DNA from 3 places in the Providencia rettgeri genome. Region 1 is predicted to be linked to each of the others. Evidence: predicted binding sites of a transcription regulator. Region 1 holds the regulator's gene; each other region holds the start of a gene.
What was found. The regulator ArgR, encoded in region 1, controls arginine synthesis, uptake and breakdown. The targets are predictions, from matches to a motif close to ANTGAATAAAAATACANT.
Positions count from the first base shown of each region.

Region 2: a site for ArgR is predicted at 6,317-6,334, ahead of argC (N-acetyl-gamma-glutamyl-phosphate reductase). Genes of this name have one in related genera too.
Region 3: a site for ArgR is predicted at 2,440-2,457, ahead of argA (amino-acid N-acetyltransferase). Genes of this name have one in related genera too.

Region 1 is NZ_CP163512.1:3,225,317-3,233,428, forward strand. It holds gene AB6N04_RS14705 (amino acid permease) at 1-356, opposite strand, end outside; gene AB6N04_RS14710 (LysR family transcriptional regulator) at 530-1,504, shown strand; gene mdh (malate dehydrogenase) at 1,746-2,684, opposite strand; gene argR (transcriptional regulator ArgR) at 3,179-3,649, shown strand; gene AB6N04_RS14725 (DUF6122 family protein) at 3,738-4,178, shown strand; gene mpl (UDP-N-acetylmuramate:L-alanyl-gamma-D-glutamyl-meso-diaminopimelate ligase) at 4,408-5,790, opposite strand; gene fbp (class 1 fructose-bisphosphatase) at 5,955-6,962, shown strand; gene ppa (inorganic diphosphatase) at 7,333-7,863, shown strand.
Region 2 is NZ_CP163512.1:3,404,694-3,412,805, reverse strand. It holds gene ppc (phosphoenolpyruvate carboxylase) at 1-1,828, shown strand, start outside; gene AB6N04_RS15660 (SDR family NAD(P)-dependent oxidoreductase) at 2,183-2,959, shown strand; gene AB6N04_RS15655 (MoaF C-terminal domain-containing protein) at 2,968-3,747, shown strand; gene metF (methylenetetrahydrofolate reductase) at 4,001-4,885, opposite strand; gene argE (acetylornithine deacetylase) at 5,116-6,270, opposite strand; gene argC (N-acetyl-gamma-glutamyl-phosphate reductase) at 6,373-7,377, shown strand; gene argB (acetylglutamate kinase) at 7,390-8,112, shown strand, end outside.
Region 3 is NZ_CP163512.1:2,618,722-2,626,833, forward strand. It holds gene mltA (murein transglycosylase A) at 1-338, opposite strand, end outside; tRNA gene AB6N04_RS11895 (tRNA-Met) at 572-648, shown strand; tRNA gene AB6N04_RS11900 (tRNA-Met) at 705-781, shown strand; tRNA gene AB6N04_RS11905 (tRNA-Met) at 800-876, shown strand; gene amiC (N-acetylmuramoyl-L-alanine amidase AmiC) at 994-2,244, opposite strand; gene argA (amino-acid N-acetyltransferase) at 2,492-3,835, shown strand; gene AB6N04_RS11920 (hypothetical protein) at 3,941-4,510, opposite strand; gene recD (exodeoxyribonuclease V subunit alpha) at 4,581-6,428, opposite strand; gene recB (exodeoxyribonuclease V subunit beta) at 6,425-8,112, opposite strand, start outside.

The DNA.
Region 1 (8,112 bases):
AGTGAGTAAGAAAACATACCGTGCAATAACATTAAGAAATACGCGATCCCTAAGGCTATCCCCCAGTTTTTGCCTAAGTATTGTGTAATAACACTGGCATAGTCATTGCACTCTTCAGACTCTGATAAGGTTCTCAGATACAAATTTTGTAACCAATAAATTGCTGGATAAGAAAGCAGGGTTGCAGCAATAAAGACCCAAATCCCTTTAATACCAATTTGCACAGGCATAAATACAATCCCTGAGCCAATTGCCATCCCGATACATAAAATAACCCACCCCACATCATATTTTGTAAAAGGGATCTTTTTGGTATCAATCGGATGGTCTGCACTTGCCTGAATACTATTAGACATAGTCTATTCCTCAACGTTATAGATTTAATTATTCAAAAAGTTAGGAACAACATTATTTTGTCGGCGCTAGTTTTTAGTTATCACCGTTTTTTAATACTGGTGTGGCACGAGTAAACTGAGATAAATTCACAATTATAGTATGCTGGAATAAATGGGTTTAATAGGGCAGGACAATGCTAATAAATAAAAACACTTTTGCGTTTAAAGCAAAAATTGACAGCTACGCGATTTTTCGACACTTGGAGTTATTTATCAAAATCGTCGAATGCAATAGTTTTAGTCTGGCCGCAAAGAAGCTCAATGTAACGCCATCATCTGTTAGCCGAGGGTTACAACAACTAGAAGACCAACTGGGCGTTGTATTACTAAAGCGGACAACTCGAAATTTTATTTTGACGGATGCTGGGCGCTATTTATTGCAACGATCGCAAAATTTATTAGCCGATCTCGATGATTCACTGATCAATACCGCCAGTTTTTATCAGCATGCTCAAGGGCAATTAAAAATCACCTGTTCTATTGCATTTGGAGTCTGCCATTTAATGCAAATCTACAGTGAATACCGTGAAACAAATCCCAAGGTAAGTTTATCCGTTGATCTCAATGATGAGCTCATTAATTTAAATGAAGTGGATTTTGATATTGCATTACGTATTACTAGCCACCCACCTGAGAATTTCGCATTACGAAAAATTTGTAATATTAATTGGGTATATTGTGGCAGCCGAACGTATTTCGAGCGTTATGGTATTCCCCAATCTCCCGCCGATATTGCATCACATAATTGCTTAATTAACCCGAATATTCCTGACACGTGGCGAATGACAGATAAAGATGGCAGCGCCTATCCTTTAGAAATCAATAATATGATTGAAGTAAATAGTAGCTTAGGTCTATTAGAAGCAGCGCGCTGCCACCAAGGTATAGTTTGCTTACCAACTTATATGTTAGGAAATTATATTGAAAATGGAGAGTTGATCCCTGTCTTGCTAGATTACGACCCAAAATCAACACCTTTTGCGCTGTATGCTTTATATCATCCAACTCATACGCACTCACCAAAGATCAGAACGTTTATTGATTTTTTAGTCGAAAAAATACCGTCAGATCCCCATTGGGATCACTGGATGCGGCAACATGCATCGTAATAGGACAGAAAACAAAAAGGTTGAGTTCTTTTAAAAACTCAACCTTGAGGTTGTTGACAAAGCGGGAAAAAGCGTGGTTTTTCCCACTTTGTGTTATCAGGCGAAAATCAATATATTGATTTTCCTTGTTTATTTTCAAAATCTATCCAACCTGCCGCCAAACATGTTATGTTTGTCAGCAGTCTGAAGGTTGAGTTCTTTTAAAAACTCAACCTTCTTTTTCAGGGACATTTAATGGTCATTAGCCATTAATGAATTTTTCACCTAATTCGATATCCTTTTTCAGGACATCTAACATATCTTTCAGCGCTTTTTCTTCAAATGCGCTTAATTTACCGATTGGCAGGTGTTTTTCGATACCGTTTTTACCTAAAACAACAGGTTGTGCGAAGAAACGTGCATGTTCACCTTCACCTTCAGTGTAAACACATTCAACAATGTTGCTTTCACCTTGTAGACCACGAATAAGGGATAAACCTAAACGTGCCGCAGCTTGGCCCATAGACAGTGTCGCTGATCCGCCACCTGCTTTAGCTTCAACCACTTCAGTACCTGCGTTTTGAATACGCTTAGTCAGTGCGACGATTTCTTCATCAGTGAAGGTAACACCTGGGATTTGAGACAGTAATGGGAGGATTGTCACACCTGAGTGACCACCGATAACGGGGACTTCGATATCATTGACATTTTTACCTTTTAATTCAGCAACAAAGGTATTAGAACGGATGATATCTAATGTGGTCACACCGAATAAACGGTTTTTGTCGTATACGCCTGCTTTTTTCAGAACTTCGGCAGCGATTGCAACTGTGGTGTTCACTGGGTTAGTGATGATACCAATTAATGCTTTCGGGCAAGTTTCTGCGATTTGTTGAACGAGGTTACGAACAATACCCGCGTTGATGTTAAACAGGTCAGAACGATCCATACCTGGTTTACGTGCAACACCGGCAGATATAAGAACAATGTCCGCACCTTTCAGTGCAGGTTTCGCATCTTCACCAGCAAAACCGGCCACTTTAACATCCGTTGGGATGTGGCTTAAGTCAGCAGCAACACCTGGAGTGACGGGTGCGATGTCGTAGAGGGAGAGTTCTGAACCCGCTGGAAGCTGGTTTTTGAGAAGAAGGGCGAGAGCCTGACCGATACCACCTGCTGCACCTAGGACTGCAACTTTCATTCTGAAACTCCTTAATTTGTACTTTAAAAAGATATCACTTTATTTGTTTATACACTCAACACATTACGTATAAAAAACAATTTGTTAACAGATAGAGAGAGAGTTTAACGCTAGAGAATTCGTTGACTAATTCTTTCTATTCTAAACAAATTCCTTATCTGTTAATGAGATAACGGGCACTTTTTTAACAAATAGTTTTTCTCACTATTGCTTTTCGCACAATAAGTTGTTTTTACTGCTCATTATTCAAGCAAAAACCAGTTTATTAACAATGATTTTACAACATTCATTGAGTAAATTTATTGATATCTTATGCTAATTTTCTTACTCACTCTTTAAGATTAATTACCCATAACCACTATAAACGGGATAACATAAAAGCCAAATAGCACCATTATCATTGATTATTAAATCATCATAACGCAATTTTGTTGCATAAAAATGCACTTTTACGGATAATACAACTTAGTTTAATGCCGATGAATGGGTTAATTATGCGCACTCCGTCTAAACAAGAAGACTTAGTTAAGGCTTTTAAAGCCCTACTCAAAGAAGAAAAATTTAGCTCTCAGGCTGAAATTGTCACGGCTTTGCAGGAAGAAGGCTACGAAAACATTAATCAATCTAAAATTTCCAGAATGCTCACCAAGTTTGGTGCCGTTCGTACTCGCAATGCGAAAATGGAAATGGTGTATTGCCTCCCCGCTGAACCCGGTGTGCCAACCGCCACCAGCCCATTGAAAAATCTCGTTTTAGATATTGATTACAACCCTTCGGTTGTCGTGATAAGAACTAGCCCTGGTGCTGCTCAGTTAATTGCTCGCTTACTGGACTCATTAGGTAAAGCAGAAGGCATTTTAGGCAGTATCGCAGGAGATGATACGATTTTCTCTACCCCTGCAAATAACTTCACGACGAAAGAACTATACGAAGCCATTTTAGCGCTGTTTGAGCAAGAGCTCTAGTTAATAACATCAACCATTGATGTCAAATTCAGGGGGAAAAGCATCGGTTTTCCCCCTTTTTATTGACGCCATAATTAAGGACTTTATCGTGCTATTCGAGATTTTTCGCAACATTGTGCATTATAGCTTTCATTTTTTAATGCCAATTTTGTTCGCCTATCTGTTTTGGCGAGAAAAATGGAAGTTAGCCGCTTTGATTATGATTGCAACGATGGCTATCGATTTAGATCACTTGTTGGCAGATCCTATTTTCGATCCGGATCGCTGTGGTATTGGTTTCCATCCTCTTCACTCCCTTTGGGCCGCTATAGCCTATGTTATCCTACTGTTTATGCCATCGTGGAAGCTGAAAGCCATCGCGGTTGGGTGTTTGTTCCATCTTTTTACCGATTCGTTAGACTGCTATATGGGCAGCTTAAAGAAAGAAATGGATAACCCCGTGACATTAAGCTGGGTGATAGACCAACCGTCTTCTAGGGGGGAGTGTATCTTTGATGGTCAATTTTTATTCGAATTAACGCCATTTTAGGCAAGGCAAGAAGTTCGCCGCCTTGTGAACTCGGCAAGCGTCTCTCAACGCAGCATTAAATGAGTGAAATAAGCATAATCGTTGATTAACATATCCATTCATTTTTTTGGTTATTTTTTGACATTTTTAGCGGTAAAAACAGCAGGAAAGATAAATACTCTCAGCAATAAAAAACCCAGCAACCTTAAGGATCACTGGGATTTATTGAGCCCATCACTAACAGGCTTAATTATTCATCCAGTTCAATTTCCGCTTTGGCTTTTAAGCCTGCGAGTAATTTCCCATGGATACCGCCAAAGCCACCATTGCTCATGACTAGGATATGGTCGCCGGGTTGTGCGGTTTCAATGACCATATTGGTCAGTGCATCAACATCGGCACTCCAACGGGCGGGTTGTACGCATTTTTCAGCGATATCCGTGACCATCCAAGGAATGTTGGCCGGTTGGAATAAAAAGACTTCATCGGCACGACCTAAAGCTGGGGCGATATCGTTTTTATTCACTCCCATTTTCATGGTATTTGAGCGAGGCTCTAACACCGCAATAATACGGGAAGTTCCACCGACCTTGCTGCGTAACGCTTCGAGTGTGGCTAAAATCGCGGTTGGATGATGAGCAAAGTCATCATAGACGCTCACCCCATTTTCCACGCCACGCAGTTCAAGGCGACGGCGCGCATTGATAAATTTATCCAAAGCAAGACAGGCTTCTTTAGCTGGCACCCCTACATGGTGAGCCGCAGCAATGGCCATTAAGCCATTTTGGATATTATGGTTTCCGACTTGTTGCCAAGCGACTTCGCCCACTTTTTCTTGTTGATAATAGACTTCAAAGTGACTGCCATCATGGTTTAATTTTACAGCTTGCCATTCACCATGTTCTCCTCCCACCAGTTGTTGCTCACTCCAACAGCCCATACCAATCACTTGTTTTAAATGATTGTCATTATCTGGGGTAAAGATTTTACCACTCGCCGGCACAATACGAACAAGATGGTGAAATTGTTTTTGAATCGCTTCGAGATTTTCGAAAATATCCGCATGGTCGAACTCAAGGTTGTTCAAGACCAATGTTTTAGGACTGTAATGTACGAATTTTGAACGTTTATCAAAGAAGGCACAATCGTATTCATCTGCTTCAATGACAAAAAATGGGCTTTCACCAATTTTGGCCGACACATCAAAGTTGCCCGGTACACCACCAATTAAGAAGCCCGGCTTGTAGCCGCAATCTTCTAGGATCCACGCTAGCATTCCTGCTGTTGTGGTCTTACCGTGCGTTCCCGCCACAGCAAGTACCCAACGCTCAGGTAACACATGGTCATGTAACCACTGAGGCCCTGAAGTATAAGGTAAACCTCTGTCTAACACCGCTTCAACACACGGGTTACCACGTGTCATGGCATTGCCAATCACCACCATATCCGGAATGGGGTCGAGCTGCGCCGGATCATAACCTTGAATAAGCTCAATGCCTTGATTTTCAAGCAATGTACTCATTGGCGGGTAAACGTTCGCATCAGAGCCCGTCACTTTATGGCCTAAAGATCGCGCCAATATCGCTAAGCTCCCCATAAAGGTACCGCATATACCTAAAATATGTATGTGCATTCTTTTTCATCCAATTAGCATGAGGTTCGTCACTATTCTACCCATCAATAGCAGGTTTATAAATGCATTAACCTATTAATCTTTTTTTTATTTAGTTAAACTCTCCCCCGCGCGGGTATAATCGGCCCGCAAAACCTTTGTTAATTTTATTCAGGACCTTCGTCATGAAAACATTAGGCGAATTCATCGTCGAAAAGCAACAAGATTTTCCTCATGCAACAGGTGAGCTGACGTCATTACTGTCAGCGATTAAACTGGGCGCTAAAATTATCCACCGTGATATTAATAAAGCTGGACTCGTCGATATTCTTGGCACTAATGGTGTTTCGAATATTCAAGGTGAAGTCCAGATGAAGCTCGATCTGTACGCAAACGAAAAACTGAAAGCGGCTCTAAAAGCACGCGGAGAAGTCGCCGGTATCGCCTCTGAAGAAGAAGACGAAATTGTCATTTTCGAAGGAGACCGTGCAGAAAACGCCAAATATGTCGTATTAATGGATCCACTAGATGGTTCTTCGAATATCGATGTAAACGTTTCCGTTGGGACAATTTTCTCAATTTACCATCGTATTACCCCAATTGGCCAACCGGTAACGGAAGCTGACTTTCTGCAACCAGGCAACCGCCAAGTTGCTGCGGGTTATGTTGTTTATGGTTCATCAACCATGTTGGTTTATACCACCGGTGTTGGTGTACATGCCTTTACTTACGACCCATCATTAGGCGTATTTTGCTTATCCCATGAGAAAGTTATGTTCCCATCGGAAGGCAAAATGTACTCCATTAACGAAGGGAACTACATTAAGTTTCCTATGGGCGTTAAAAAGTACATTAAATACTGCCAAGAAGAAGATAAAGCAACCAACCGCCCTTATACCACACGCTATATTGGCTCATTAGTGGCGGACTTCCACCGTAATTTGCTCAAAGGGGGGATCTACATCTACCCAAGTACTGCAAGTCACCCAAATGGAAAGCTGCGCTTACTGTACGAATGCAATCCAATTGCGTTCTTAGCTGAACAAGCTGGGGGAAAAGCGAGCGATGGTGCGAACCGTATTTTAGACATCATTCCAAGTGAATTACACCAACGTGTTCCATTCTTCGTCGGAACAGAGTCCATGGTGGAAAAAGCAGAATCATTTATGCGTGAATTTCCAGACGCTGAATAATTCAAGTTCACTGATGTACAGGCGAGTTTTCCCGCCTCAACCTGCTGACAAACCGAATCGGTTTGGTAGCAGGTTGGCGAAGTTTTGAAACTAAACTGGGAAAATCAATTTATTGATTTTCGCCTGATAACACAAAGCAGGGAAAATCACGTTTTTACCCTGCTTTGTCAACAAGCTTAGGCGGGTTTTCCGCCTTTTTTGTCCCTTTTTTTCGCCAACTAGTGAGTTTTATCCCTTTTTGCGGCTATAATGTCCCCCACGCTATCTACCCGAAAATGTTAGTGACATAATAATCGGTAACTAACATTATTGAATCAATATGTTAATAGTCAGCGGGTAAATTCATTATTCACACAAAGGATGCATTTAAATGGGCCTGAACAATGTACCGGCAGGTAAAGATCTGCCAGAAGATATCTACGTTATCATCGAAATTCCAGCTAACGCAGATCCTATCAAATATGAAGTTGATAAAGAGTCTGGCGCGCTGTTTGTAGACCGTTTCATGTCAACAGCGATGTTCTATCCGTGCAACTACGGTTACATCAACAACACACTGTCTTTAGATGGTGACCCCGTTGACGTGTTAGTCCCAACACCATATCCATTACAACCTGGTTCAGTCATTCGTTGTCGCCCAGTTGGCGTCCTGAAAATGACCGACGAATCAGGGGAAGATGCAAAATTAGTGGCCGTTCCACACACTAAACTGAGTAAAGAATACGACCATATTAAAGATGTGAACGATCTCCCTGAGTTACTGAAAGCACAAATCACTCACTTCTTTGAACATTACAAAGACTTAGAAAAAGGTAAGTGGGTTAAAGTTGACGGTTGGGATAACGCAGAAGCCGCTAAAGCAGAAATTATTGCTTCTTTTGAGCGCGCTGCAAAAAAATAATTTTCCCTCACGGAAAATGAACATCGTTGAAGCTCTGGCTAACCCCAGAGCTTTTTTTATGCCTTTAAAATAAAAACGCCGGTGATATTACCGGCGTCAGACTGCTGACAAACATAACCTGTTTGTCAGCAGGATGGAGCGGTTTTGAAAATAGACTGGGAAAATCAATATATTGATTTTCGCCTGATAACACAAAGTCGGAAAAACCACGCTTTTCACCTACTTTGTCAACAACCTCACGCTGGCGAT
Region 2 (8,112 bases), 180 kb from region 1:
TTGGAAAGCCGCAGATTTATTCCTTAAAGATATTCAGGTGTTAGTGTCTGAGTTGTCCATGACAGAAGCCACGCCTGAACTGCGCGCTTTAGCTGGGGGCGATGATATTGACGAACCTTATCGCCAAATCGCCAAAAACTTGCGCAGCCAATTATTCTCCACGCTGGAATATTTAGAGCGCCGTGTGAAAGGCGAACAAGTGCTGCCTCCCGCAGATTTATTAACGGATAACGCGCAGTTATGGGATCCGCTATACGCCTGTTATCAATCATTGATTGCCTGCAATATGAAAATTATTGCTAATGGTCAGCTACTGGATACTTTGCGTCGCATTCGCTGTTTTGGTTTGCAACTGGTGCGTATCGATGTACGTCAAGAAAGCACACGCCATACAGATGCCATCGCAGAACTCACTCAGTATTTAGGGTTAGGTGATTATGGGCAGTGGTCTGAAGAGGAAAAACAGCAATTCTTGTTAACCGAATTGCAATCACGTCGTCCGCTGATCCCGCAGGATTGGCAGCCAAGCGTAGAAACCCAGGAAGTGTTTGAAACTTGCCGTGTGATAGCTAAAGCAAAAAATGATTCCATCGCCGCTTATGTTATTTCCATGGCAAAAGTCCCTTCGGATGTTTTAGCCGTAAAATTATTGCTAAAAGAAGCGGGGGCTTCTATTCGTCTGCCTGTTGCGCCGTTATTTGAAACCCTTGAGGACTTGAATAACGCCGAAAGCGTTATGACTAAATTGTTAAGTATTGAGTGGTATCGCAACCTTATTGATGATCGCCAAATGGTGATGATTGGCTACTCAGACTCCGCAAAAGACGCGGGGGTGATGGCAGCATCATGGGCGCAATATCGCGCACAAGATGCATTAATCAAACTGTGTGAAAAAGAAGGCGTTACGCTGACCTTATTCCACGGACGTGGCGGTACAATAGGTCGTGGTGGTGCACCAGCACATTCTGCACTGCTGTCTCAACCACCAGGGAGCTTAAAAGGTGGCTTACGTGTGACAGAACAAGGGGAAATGATCCGCTTTAAGTTCGGTCTACCTCAAGTCACGATTAGCAGCCTTGCGTTGTATGCGAGTGCAATTCTAGAAGCGAATTTATTACCACCACCAGAGCCGAAAAATGAGTGGAAATCTGTCATGGATTCGTTGTCTGATGTGTCTTGCACCATGTACCGTGATTATGTTCGTGAGCAGCCAGATTTTGTGCCGTATTTCCGTGCTGCAACACCAGAGCAAGAGCTCGGCAAACTCCCATTAGGCTCACGCCCAGCAAAACGTCGACCAACAGGCGGTGTGGAAACCTTACGTGCCATTCCATGGATTTTCGCGTGGACACAAAACCGCTTAATGTTGCCGGCATGGTTAGGCGCTGGCGCAGCACTTAAACATGTGATTGAACACGAAGGCAAACAGGCCGTACTTGATGAAATGTGGCAACAGTGGCCGTTCTTTAATACACGGATCGCGATGTTAGAGATGGTGTATGCAAAAGCTGACTTATGGCTGGCGGAATATTATGACCACCGTTTAGTGGAAGAGCGCTTGTGGCCGTTGGGACAGAAGCTGCGTGACCAGTTATCGGATGATATTAAAAGCGTGCTGGCGGTTTCAAAAGATGAAGCACTGATGGCCGATTTACCTTGGATCGCCGAATCTATCGCATTGCGTAATGTGTATACCGACCCACTTAACGTATTACAGGCAGAATTGCTGCACCGTTCTCGCCAGCAAGAGTACCCAGACCCGCGCGTTGAACAAGCGCTGATGGTGACTATTGCAGGTGTTGCAGCAGGGATGCGTAATACAGGATAGTCTTTTTAGTTAAACCAAGCGCTCTCTGTTAAGAGGGCGTTTGGTTGTTGACAAAGTGGGATAAAGCGTGGTTTTCCCACTTTGTGTTATTAGGCGAAAATCAATATATTGATTTTCCTTGTTTATTTTCAAAACCTATCCAACCTGCTGCCTAACATTTTATGTGTCGGCAGTCTGACGCCCTCTTAGCATTGTTTCAGCATGACAAGCGTTTATGTGACTTTCCTTCCATTCCCGCCAATTTTTCACCTTGTTTTGCCATATTCATTCCTTTGGTCGATAGTCATCAACCGTTATTTGTTTCTATATTAACAAATCGATTAACCCAAAATTAACATAGTGAAAGGGGGGGAGATGTCTCGTACTGTAGTGATCACTGGTGGTGGCACGGGGATAGGTAGTGCTTGCGCGCAGCTATTTAGGCAGCAAGGCGATACGGTGTTTGTGATTGGTCGACGTGCCGCCCCCTTAGAAGATGTCGCAACAGTCAGCGGTGCGATACCAATTGTTGCGGATGTCTCAACAGAAGAAGCGTGGCAACAGGTTATTTTGCCGCATATTTTTCAACATACCGATCATATTGATGTGCTGATTTGTAGTGCTGGTGGAATGGGGCTAGGGGCTGTGGATAAAGTGAGTGACGCACTTTGGCACCAATCGATGCGCGCGAATCTAGACAGCGCATTTGCCAGTGTCCGAGGTTGTTTACCGTCATTAATTCAGCAAAAGGGCAATGTGCTGTTTGTGGGGTCGATAGCCTCTTTCGCTGCTGGACCAGAATCTTGCGCTTATGTGACAGCTAAGCATGCCTTGATTGGGCTAATGCGTTCTGTCGCGCGGGACTTTGGTAAAGAGGGGGTGCGCGCAAATGCAATCTGTCCAGGTTGGGTGAAAACACCGATGGCAGATGAAGAAATGCAGCCGTTAATGGCACAACATCAGATGTCACTGGATGAAGCCTATCAATATGTTTGTCGAGATGTTCCATTGCAGCGTCCCGCCACCGCGTACGAAGTGGCGCTTGCGTGTCGCTTCCTCTGCTCAGAAGAGGCGTCGATGATCAGCGGGGCTGCACTCGTTATTGATGGTGGAGCGACCGTGGTTGATCTACCAACACTGGCATTTACCTAGGGGATGATATGAGTACAGAAACTGCATTTATTCAAGTCGGTGCATTATCAGATGGTTTTGCACCTGATAGCTATATTTTATCACCGTCTGATGAATTGACAGGAAAGACATTTAATTTACAGCTTGATAGGGGATCCGTGGTTTCAATAAGCTTTCCTCAAACACAACGGATCTTATGGGATGGGAAAGAACTCCCCTGCCGTATCACGTCGATTCGCCCGTCCATCTATTATATTCGTTTTCAAGACCCAACAGACTGGCGAAGTAGCTTATGTATTGTTATTAATCAGATAAACAATAACTGTGTCGTAGTACAAGGGCAATTACCAACCCCTGCGGATGTGGCTGTTTCCGCTTTTCACCGTATACAGCGAAATTTACCTCTAACAGATGTAAAAACGCAAATCATGTTCGGTTTGTTGGATATTGATGGTGAACCTGTGGCTTATACCACGGAACTTTTAGGGTTACGCAATCGGTATACCTATAACCCTAAGGAACGTTATGAGCATATTTATTTCAATGAGCAATATTATGCATGGCACTGCTTAGATGGTGTCGAAAAAGGGTTAGCAGATGTCGATCGCTGTCATTACATCAAAGTATCAGATAACCTCTATCTGTTTGTATGGCGAGAAAAAATTGTACCGACGCTAGGGGTTATTTTGATTGATCTGGACGAATTGCGGACTGATGGATGCATTATGGGTTATCAAGATGAGGATTTTACTGAGGTAAACATCTTCCCGGTTGGTGCACACGCGGAAATTCTAAATCGTACTCCATAAGGAAAATAAAGGCCGCTGATTAGCGGCCTCAGGTTGAAGACGTCCCCATGTTTAGCCATGGGATGAGATTGTTGACAACGTGGGAGAAAAGCGGTGGATTTCCCCACTTTGTGTTATTAGGCGAAAATCAATATATTGATTTTCTTTGTTTATTCCAGTGAATATTCCAGAGCCAGCTTTATTTTAGGTGATGTCATGATGTGGGGATGAGGGTGATAAAACAGAAATGGCGGGTTTTATCACCGATAATTCATTAAGGCCTAACACCAAGCGTATGGCAGATAGCATAGGTCAATTCAGAACGGTTTAATGTGTAAAAATGAAAATCTTTGACGCCTTCACGGCTGAGAATTTTCACCATATCCATCGCAATGGATGCGCCAACAAGGTTACGGCTTTCTGGGTCATCATCTAACCCTTCATACATTCTGCTCATCCATGAAGGGATGCGCACGTTGGTAAGTTTGGCGAAACGCTCTAATTGGCGGAAGTTTGAAACAGGTAAAATCCCTGGCACAATTTCCACATCAATGCCGGTAGAAACACAACGGTCGCGAAAACGTAAATAACTTTCTACATCAAAGAAAAATTGAGTGATAGCACGGTTAGCCCCTGCGTCAATTTTCTTTTTCAGGTTAATTAAATCAGCCTGCGCGCTTTTGGCTTCAGGATGAACTTCGGGGTAGGCCGCGACAGAAATATCAAAGTCGGCTTCGCCTTTTAATAATTCAACCAAATCTGCTGCATACATATCGGGCTTATGGCTACTATCAGGAAAATCCCCACGCAAGGCAACAATATGACGAATACCATTGTTCCAATAATCACGAGCAATAGCTTTTAATTCGTCTTTGCTGGCATCGATACACGTCAAGTGAGGTGCTGCGACTAAGCCGGTTTTGTCTTTGATATCTTTAATAATGCTATGGGTTCTATCTCGCTCACCTGAGTTAGCGCCATAGGTGACAGAAACAAATTTGGGTTTGAGATTTTTGAGCCGATCAATGGATTTCCAAAGCGTCTGCTCCATCTCTTCACTGCGAGGTGGGAAAAATTCAAATGAAACATTAATTTGGCCATCTAATTCAGCTAAATTTTGATTTAGCGCTTCGCGCTGATTTGCGTGAAAAAAACTCATACCCTGTAACCTCGCAATTAGCAGACTGACAATGATCTTTATAAGTTATTATATCCGTACATGCATCTATACGTTTAGACGTCTAAATAGAAATTACCAGATCGGCATCAATAGTCAATACTTAAATTAAATTATGACGCTGATGTTTTTTCAAACAGAAGAGGAAAAAAATTCATGATAAAAAAGCGCGACTCAGTTAGTGTCGCGCTCGCATCAGTGGCTAGTCAGATTTATTCAGTGAAACAGAAGTGTTCAATCATTTGGCTAATTAATTGACGGGTTGGCTCAATAAAGCGCATATCGATAAATTCATCGGGTTGATGCGCTTGTTCTATGGAACCCGGGCCGAGTACTAACGTTGGACAGAGTTCCTGAATAAACGGTGCTTCCGTACAATAATTCACAGTCTCTGCTTTTTGACCAAGTAACTGTTCAATCACTGCGACCATTTTATGGTCGGTCGGACATTCATAACCGGGGATCGGAGGGTGCATTGATTCAATTGCTAAACGACCTGGCCATTTTGCCCGTACAGGTTCGAGAGCATCATTTAATAGCTCATCCAAATCTTGCAGTGTTAGCCCCGGTAATGGACGAATATCCATATGTAATTCACAACAACCACAAATACGGTTTGCCGCATCACCACCATGAATATGACCAAAGTTCATTGTAGGGTATGGAATAACAAAAGCAGGATTATTAAAACGTTCCTTTAATGTATTTCTCAGTGTCATTAAATGAGAAATTGACTCATGCATTAGCTCAATCGCATTTACACCACGCTCAGGATCGCTTGAGTGTCCCGATTGGCCCGTAATGCGGATCGCGTTGGACAAGTGACCTTTATGAGCACGTATCGGTTGTAACGAAGTCGGTTCACCGATAATGGCAAAATCAGGGCGCAGTGCCGTATTCGCTGCAAAATAACGCGCTCCCGCCATTGAGGTTTCTTCATCAGCGGTAGCAAGGATATGAAGAGGGCGCTTGAGTTTAGTAAGATCAATGTCGCGTAGGGCATCGACAATAAAAGCAAAAAAGCCTTTCATGTCTGCGGTGCCGAGACCATAAAGCTTGCCATCGTGTTCAGTAAGCTCGAAAGGGTTTTTACTCCAACGACCCTCATCAAAAGGTACGGTATCGGTATGACCACATAACATCAAACCGCCATTACCCTCGCCAATGGAAGCAAGCAGATTATATTTATCACGTGTTTCCGGTACAGGTTGAATATTTACCGAAAACCCCAGCGTCTCTAACCATCCAGCAAGAAGCTCCACAAGGGCTTTGTTGCTCTGATCCAAATGAGAATCAGTCGCACTAATTGATGGAGTGGCAATTAATTGACGATAAATCTCAATAAATGCAGGTAATTTAATATTCACTGTTGACAGCCTTAATCCATAATAGTATCAATATTCATGCACTTTATTTGAATAAAAATACACATTAAACTGTTTGGGTCACGAGTACAAGGTAGAAAGCATATGTTGAACACACTCATTATCGGGGCCAGTGGCTATACTGGAGCAGAATTAGCCGCTTATTTGCAACGCCATCCTAACATTAACCTTCAAGGATTGATGGTTTCTGCGCAAAGTGCCGATGCAAATAAACGTTTTTCTGATTTATATCCCCAGTATAAAGGCATTATTGACCTTCCTGTGCAGCCATTAAGCGATGTTGCTGAGGCGGCAAAAGGGATTGATGTCGTTTTTCTCGCCACAGCACACGAAGTGAGCCACGATATTGCCCCGCAATTCCTTGAGGCTGGCTGCGTGGTGTTCGACTTGTCAGGTGCATACCGTGTTCAAGATCCGGCGTTTTATACGCAATACTATGGCTTTGAACATACAAATACCGAATGGTTAATGCAAGCAGTTTACGGTTTAGCAGAATGGCAAAGCGATAAAATTCGCCAAGCTCAGCTAATTGCCGTACCGGGTTGTTACCCAACGGTATCACAATTGGCGTTAAAACCGTTAATTGAAGCGAAATTATTGGATGACAGCATGTGGCCTGTTATCAACGCAACGAGTGGTGTATCAGGGGCAGGGCGTAAGGCATCAATGACAAATAGTTTCTGTGAAGTCAGCTTGCAGCCGTATGGTATTTTCACTCATCGCCACCAACCTGAAATTTCAGCACATTTGGGGCAGGAAGTGATTTTTACACCACACTTGGGGAATTTCTCAAGGGGGATCCTCGCCACTATCACGTGTAAAGTAAAGGCGGGGGTTACGGCGGAGAAAATTGGTGAAACATTTAAAGATGCTTATCAAAACAAACCGTTAGTGCGTTTATACGATAAAGGTGTTCCTGCATTGAAATCCGTCGTTGGCACACCATTTTGTGATATCGGCTATGCATTGAAAGGGGAACACCTGATTCTCGTCGGTACAGAAGATAACCTACTTAAAGGTGCCGCCGCACAAGCCGTGCAGTGCATGAATATTCGTTTTGGTTTCAATGAAACTCAGTCATTACTTTAATAAGGACAAACCATGCAACCCTTAGTGATTAAATTGGGCGGAGTATTACTCGATAGTACCGAAGCGTTAGAAAAACTCTTTACCGCCATTCAAACCTATCGCCAAGCACATCAACGCGAGCTGGTGATTGTCCATGGTGGTGGCTGTTTAGTTGATGAATTAATGCAGAAATTGCAACTTCCTGTTGTGAAAAAGCAGGGGCTGCGTGTCACACCAGCTGATCAAATTGACATTATTACCGGTGCATTAGCGGGTACGGCAAATAAGACCTTACTGGCATGGAGCATCAAACACCAATTGCCTGCGGTGGGGTTATCACTCGGTGATGGACAAAGTGCAGTGGTGACGCAGCTAAATGACGAACTGGGTCATGTCGGCAATGCGAAACCGGGAGATGCCAAATTATTGAAATTGCTTCTCGGTGCAGGTTATTTGCCAATTATCAGTTCCATAGGGATAACGCCAGATGGCGAACTGATGAACGTGAACGCAGATCAAGCCGCAACGGCAGTGGCTCAGGCGCTCAATGCGGATCTGGTTTTATTGTCCGATGTCAGCGGCATTTTAGATGGCAAAGGCCAAAAAATTGATGAGATGACCACGCAAAAAGCGCAGAAACTTATTGAGCAGGGAATTATTACAGATGGAATGATTGTGAAAGTGAATGCGGCGTTAGAGGCAGCCACTGCACTACAACGTTCCGTCGATATTGCAAGTTGGCGTCACGCAGAACAA
Region 3 (8,112 bases), 610 kb from region 1:
GCAAGCTGAGCAGGGTCCCCCCCCGCCATTAACCAGTTCTCAATTGCGTGATATGTATCACGGTTATTCTGAAATAAACGAGGAGATGCTTTTTGAATTTCCATGACTTGCTGGTTAAAGTCAGGTGCGTTTATTGGCTTACCTTGAACATTTACCTGATTAACTTTTTGTAAGTCTTCGATAAGGCGCCCATCTTTATACTGTTGCCCCTTATCTGTTGGATGAGTTTGGCATCCTGCTAACAATGAAAAAAAGACACCTGTCACTATCCATTTATTTAGCACCGACCATTTTGTTGCAGCCAGTGCATTAATTACCTTCGTTAATCCTAAATTCATGCTCCACCATCCAAACGCATCCAACAATCCAATATGAAACGCACAATAGCAAACCCAAAATGGGAATGAAACGTGTAAACATATTTAGTTAAATTATTTTCCTTTACCACTCCGGTAAAGATTAAAAAATAGGCATTCCGTGCGTATTTTGTTCTATAGAATACGAAAAATGAAAAAAAAACACGAAAAAACTTGCATCAGATCTCATCCCGAGTATAGTGCCCGCTATCGGACGCGGGGTGGAGCAGCTTGGTAGCTCGTCGGGCTCATAACCCGAAGGTCGTTGGTTCAAATCCAGCCCCCGCAACCAATACTGATTTAATCAGTAGAGCAGTTAAAAAATCAAAATGTTGTAAAAAGTTCAGTCGCGGGATGGAGCAGCTTGGTAGCTCGTCGGGCTCATAACCCGAAGGTCGTTGGTTCAAATCCAGCTCCCGCAACCAATTTTTTACTTCTTCAGTCGCGGGGTGGAGCAGCTTGGTAGCTCGTCGGGCTCATAACCCGAAGGTCGTTGGTTCAAATCCAGCCCCCGCAACCAATTTTCTCTCTGAGTTATCTTCCCCTAAGACACCCCAATAATCTTATCTAGTAGTTTGATAATAAAAAAGGCGACTCGCATTACGCTTATCACCTCTTTGTTTATCTTTCAGTTTACTTAATTACGGATCGCTAACTCACCACCGTTACGGAAATAGGCTTTTATCCCTTCAAAAATGGATTCTGCCATTTGTTGTTGGAATTTAGCCGTCTTCAGCTTACGTTCTTCTTCTAAATTACTGATAAACGCCGTTTCAACTAATATTGATGGGATCTCAGGAGCTTTGAGTACCGCAAACCCTGCTTGGTCAACCTTGTTTTTGTGTAATCGGTTAACTCGCCCCATGCGTTTGAGTACTTCATCACCAAATTTTAAACTATCGTTTATGGTGGCTGTCTGAACTAAATCCAACATAGTGTGATCGAGATACACATCCCCGCTCTTACTGACCCCACCTATTAAATCGGCCTCATTCTGAGTTTGAGCAAGATATCGAGCTGTGTTACTGGTTGCCCCTTTTGTCGATAATGCAAACACTGACGAACCATGGGCTGAACGATTAGTAAAGGCATCCGCATGGATTGACACAAATAAATCAGCCTGCATTTTACGCGCTTTCGCAACACGCACTTTTAATGGAATAAACACATCCTCATTACGTGTCATATATACGCGCATTTTCGGTTCTTTATCGATCAGCGCTTTCAAACGCCGAGCAATTTGCAAAACGACGTCTTTTTCACGCGTTTTATATTTCCCTATTGCACCAGGGTCTTCCCCACCGTGCCCAGGGTCAATCATAATAATAATTGGCCGGTCAGTTCCCGCTTTGCCCGGTTTTTTCGCTTGTGCAGGCATACTTTCTTCGAGGTCACCTTTATTGTAATCCTCAAGTAATGCCAGCAATGGATCATCAGTCGTATCCACCCCTTTACCCGGATAGAAATCAAGAACTAAGCGGTGCTTAAACTCTCCTACTGGCGACATAGTGAAGAATTGCGGGGTCACTTTATTTTTAACTTCAAAAACAAGACGCACTGTTTTAGGGTCAAACTGCCCCACCCTAACCAATTTTAGGTAAGGATCACGAGTTTGAATTTGGGCTCCCATCTGTTTGAGGACATTATTGAGTTGCACCCCTTCAAGGTCGACAACAATCCGCTCTGGGTCATTTAGCACAAACTGGCGGTACTTTAGCGGAACACTTGATTCAAGCGTCACACGGGTGTAACTCGACGCAGGCCAAATACGTACAGCGATCACGCTGCTATTCGCAGAAAAACCGAATGGGCTAACGCTCAGTAACATAACTGCGGCGGCACCTTGAATAAAACGGCGCTTAGATGGGCTGTGATCTTGCTGACTCATCAATAATTCCGAACCTAAAACTGAAAAATAAAGTGATTTTAGAATATATGCCAATTATTTGGCCAGAAATAAGCACTCTAACTAATCATGTGACTTCTGTCATTAATAATACACATTTATATTTAAAGATATGTAACCCTTAAAAATATATTTGTTATTTTTTTATACCATCTTTTACTTGATATTTTTTGTCAAAAAGAATAAAAATACATTATTAACGAATAAAAATTCACTCAAGAGGGTTGTTATGAAAGAGCGCAGCACCGAGTTGGTTGATGAGTTTCGCCATTCGGTACCTTATATAAACGCCCACCGCGGCAAAACTTTTATTATTATGCTTGGTGGTGAAGCGATTGCGCATGAGAATTTCCCAAGCATTGTCAATGATATAGGATTATTACATAGCTTAGGGATCCGAATCGTTGTGGTCTATGGCGCGCGCCCTCAAATTGAGGATATTTTAGCTGAGCATAAATATGATGCCGTTTATCATAAACATACACGAGTGACTGATTCAAATACGCTTGAATATGTTAAACAGGCGTCAGGTGCGTTACAACTGGATATTACCGCTCGTTTATCGATGAGCTTAAGTAATACACCATTACAAGGCGCTCACATTAATGTGGTCAGTGGGAATTTTGTGATAGCACAACCGCTTGGCGTTGATGACGGTGTTGATTACTGCCACAGTGGCAGAATTCGTCGCATAAATGAAGAAGCAATTAATAATCAGTTAGATAATGGCTCTATTGTCTTAATCGGCCCAGTTGCAGTTTCTGTGACAGGGGAAAGCTTTAATCTTACTTCCGAAGAAATTGCCACCCAACTGGCCGTAAAAATGAAGGCAGAAAAACTCATCGGATTCTGCTCTTCCCAAGGTGTTGCGGATAAAGATGGCAATATTTTATCTGAGCTGTTTCCAAACGAAGCCGAAAATCGAATTCAAGAGCTTGAGTCTGAAGGGGATTATTATTCAGGAACGGTACGTTTCTTACGTGGTGCAGCAAAAGCTTGTCGCCGAGGGGTACGTCGTAGCCACCTGTTAAGCTACCAAGAGAATGGCTCGCTTATCCAAGAATTGTTCTCCCGTGATGGTATCGGTACGCAAATCGTAATGGAAAGTGCGGAGCAAATTCGTCGTGCGAATATTAATGATATTGGGGGCATTCTGGAATTAATTCGTCCATTAGAACAGCAAGGGATCCTCGTTCGCCGCTCCCGCGAACAACTCGAAATGGAAATTGATAAATTCACGATCATCGAACGGGACAACTTGGTCATTGCATGCGCAGCGCTTTACCCATATCCAGATGAAAAATTAGGTGAAATGGCTTGCGTCGCTGTCCATCCTGACTACCGAAGCTCTGCTCGAGGGGAAGAACTGCTTCACCGTATTGCTGTGCAAGCAAAACAATTTGGTTTAGAGAAATTGTTCGTCTTAACCACCCGCAGCATCCATTGGTTCCAAGAACGAGGCTTTATACCTGCTGAAATTGACATGCTGCCATTGAAAAAACAGGCTTTATATAATTACCAACGCCGTTCTAAAATTTTAATTTTAGATTTAAAGGGCCAATCTGATAAATAGTCGGATCTTAGCTTGCCATAAAACAAGTATCGGTTAGTACAATCCCCCAAATTACACACGGATGTCTAATTTTGGGGGAACGTTTAATTGCTAATCACTATTGGCTTAAGCAATTTGCACAATTCTTGCCTTTTCACAAAGTGGGTTAGCGGCCAAATGTGGCTTTATTGCCGCTTCCATTTCAGCAAATGAACTACCATAAAAGTAGAATGCGGTTTCTGTTGGACCATCCCATACACCATGGATACTACCGATATCTTCAACAGCTTCATCTAACACGTCAAAAACATCGTTAATATCACCATTCTCATAAACTTCATCCGCAAGCTCAGTACCGTTAAAATAAACGGCTAAACCTTCGTGTTCACCAAAATCAATGCGAACATCTTCACCATGAATAAATAAACGAGAACCTTTCGGTGCTAACATGGATGTAAACAATTGAATTATCATGCTAATATTTTCATCACTAGCATCAGCCATGGCAATTTCAATATCACATTCTTGTGCTTCACCATTATCGCTTAATAGTGTCCCACCCCCTGTCACATGAATATCTTTATTCAGACTTTTCATGACTTCGTCAAAAGCATCTTCTAAATCTGCACGTCTAACAGGCTCTAATCTCGCATTTAACGTAACGGTTACTGTTGTCATCTCTTGCGGGTTATCCATATCATTACCTTTAAATCATTATTATTAGCAAGTTAGGTCATTTAGTTACCCAAACATCCTCTTGCAATGGTTACATTAACTGCCTCTTTAACCCACTACGACGCTTGGTTGGTGTTTCAATTGCTCGACGCAATACCTTCGGGTTGCCATAAAGGGAAAGTTCTTTTTTTGCTCGAGTGATTGCGGTGTATACCAATTCTCGAGTAATAACGGGTGAATATAATTGGGGTAAAACAAATGCGGTATGAGCAAACTCCGAACCTTGAGATTTATGGACTGTCATCACATAAGCAGTTTCATGTGAGGGAAGCCGGTTAGGCTGAACCCCACGAATGCTGCCATCAGGGAATTGAAAATAAGCCCTAAGCGCGCCCTCTTCATCAGGTAAAATGATACCAATATCCCCATTAAAAAGCCCTAATGGGCTATCATTACGACTGATCATTATCGGCCGCCCCGCATAATGCCGATTCAACGGGTTATAAGGGCGATTAATTAAACCTTGACGATGAAGTAACTTTTCTAGTTTTTCATTTAACCCTACAACACCAAAAGGCCCTTCTCTTAGCGCTGTTAACAATCGATATTGATTAAACTTAGATAAAATTTCTTCTGGTGTTTTATTGGCTTTCACTGCAAGCAAGTAATCTTCATAACAGGCAGAAGCATCAAGTAAAATTTTCACATAATCATCAGCTGTTTCTTGCACATAATTATGCACATCCACTAATCCCTGATTTAACAATTTTTGAGCTCGAGTGGCATTTCCTTCGTTAACCGCAAAAGCAAGCTGCCCAATACCTGATTGGGCAGAAAAACGATAACTTTTACGTAATAAACACAAGCTATCACGAATAACAGGGCCTTCAGTTGAAGAATATTCATCAAGTGAATAACCCGTAATTTCTGCCAATTGTTTCGCTCTTTCCACGCTATAGCCAATATCGGCAAACTGGCAAATATCGCCCAATACCGCGCCCGCCTCTACCGAGGCCAGTTGGTCTTTATCACCGAGAAAAATCAATTTTGCATGTTCAGGTAGAGCCTCAATCAGTTTTGCCATCATCGGTAAATCAACCATAGATGCTTCATCAATAATTAAGATATCTAATGATAATAAATTATTGCGATTAAAGCGGAACTGCTGACTTTCAGGTTGAGCACCCAATAACCGATGCAAGGTTTTCGCTTGGTTTGGTAAAATTTCTCTCTCTCTATCCGTTAATGGCATCTCTTTCATCGCATTACCTAGGGATTCTGTTAACCTCGCCGCAGCTTTTCCGGTAGGTGCTGCCAGTTCAATGATTAATTGATGCTCATTTCGGGTTTCCAGCTTAATTAAAGCCGCCAGTATGCGGGCAACTGTCGTCGTTTTTCCCGTTCCTGGTCCCCCAGAGATAATAGAGACTCGGCTTGTTACAGCCACTGCCGCAGCAATTTTTTGCCAATCAATTTCATCTGAAATAGGAAATAAGCCATCTAAAACTGATTGAATGTGTTGATTCTGACAACTTATCGCTGATGTATTAGAAAAAAAGTGGGCGACACACTGTTCATATTGCCACATACGCTGAAAATACAAATAATCGCCCGAAAGCAACAGCGGTGACAGCCTATTTTCTGATGTTAAAGAAACCGCATTTGAATTTTTAATTGCTTGAATAATAGTTTTTTCATCAGGTTGCCCCATTTTGAGCCAAAAATCATTAGCCAGTTCCTGATGCCGCCCTAAAAATAGGTTCTCAAGAGTCACATCGGATAGCGCTAAACAGACATGTCCGGTCATAGTTTCCGCACTCAATAACGCAGCCACCACCAATAAAATGGGATGGCTTTCATCCGCGATGCTGTAAGCAAATTGCACATCTAAAGGTGTAAAAATCCGCTGTTCAATCCCTTGATTAAAAAGAGATTTCATTCGCACTTCTCCTTATCCTGTGTATTGCTAAACAGTTGATCAAGAGCTTGAATAAACCCATTGACTGGGCGATAAAAGAAAATGCCATTTCTCAAATTAGCGCTATCAATTCCTCTTAAAAAGAGATAATAGACACCACCGAAATGAGTTTCGTAATCATAGTCAGGCAAACGCTGTTTTAAATAACGATGTAGCGCCAATGAATATAGTTGATATTGTAAATCATAGCGATGATCTATCATCGCTTCAGCCATCGCATCTTGTGTATAATATGACGCATCTTCACCAAGATAATTCGACTTATAATCAAGTAAATAGAACTTTCCATTCCAATAAAACGTTAAGTCGATAAACCCTTTTAAAATTCCCTGAACTTTTTCAAAATTTAATGGCGGGCATCGTTTAGACAGAGGATCATATTGGTGAGTAATACTATCTAAGTTGCTTGCATTAATGATGGCGTCAATGGGTAAATAAAACTGCATTTCGTCCAGTTGATCTTGAGGCTGCAATGCCGATAAACAGAGGCCATCCTCCGCTAACGGCGCATCGACAATGACTTTTAACCATTCTTTCAGCATAGGTGCCCACACAGTATCAAACCCTGAGGCTTCGAGTTGCTCCGTTAACCACTCAAGGGAAACAGGCTCGCTAAAATTGATTTCTTCCATCAATGTATGCAAAAAAGTGCCTGGTGATGCGCCTTTAGGAAACTGATGAGGCGTTAGGATAGCATCGCTTTCTTCTTCCGGTTGCCCGATATCAACACTGGCTTCGGTATCCATTTTTGGGGCCAATGAAGTCGCCAATTGTAACGGCGAAACGATTTGATCAACCTCTGTATGACTTAAGCCATAACTCAGCCCTGAGTAACTTGTAACTCTCCAATGATCGTCAAAATCACGAGTTAGCTCTCTGGCCATTAATTCATCATGCACTTCGGCATCTAACATTAATCTGTCTATTTCAAGCTGAGTAATCGTAGCGACATCAATAACTTCATTACTGATTTCATTTAACATACTGTTTAACAGTAAGTTGTCACCAGCTTCCCCTTTTTGTATAACATAACCCAGAGCAGATAAATGTAAGTCCGTTTCACCGCTTTTCTTTCTATTGCCCTTTATTAATGGGGCAATACCGACGCTACAATGGTAAATCGCACGAGTTAATGCCACATACAATAATCGGAGATCTTCTGCTAAACGCTCTTCATCTGCTAAAGCAACGGTTTCTTCACTATCTTCTAAATCGAGGCGCGTACCATAATCATTTCTATCATGATATAAACCTTTTGATTGCGGTAAGAAGTTGCTGGCAAAAGGCAACCACACAATTTTATATTCAAGACCTTTAGATTTATGAATAGTGCTAATTTGAACCAGATGTTTATCACTTTCCAAGCGCATTTGTTGGGCATCTGACTGGTGGTCAGGATGAGCAATTTGTTGTGCTAACCAGCGAGTTAGTGTGTGCTCACCTTCAAGTTGAAGTGACATTTCCTGCAATAATTCGCCAATATGCATGACATCCATCAACCGCCTTTCACCATCTGTTGTCGATAATAATGTTTCAGCAATATGGCGCTGTGACATTATCATTCTCAACATAGGCAATACACCGCGTTTTTGCCAAACAATGGAATAACGTGAAAACTCATCGACGAGCGCCTCCCATGCTTTTT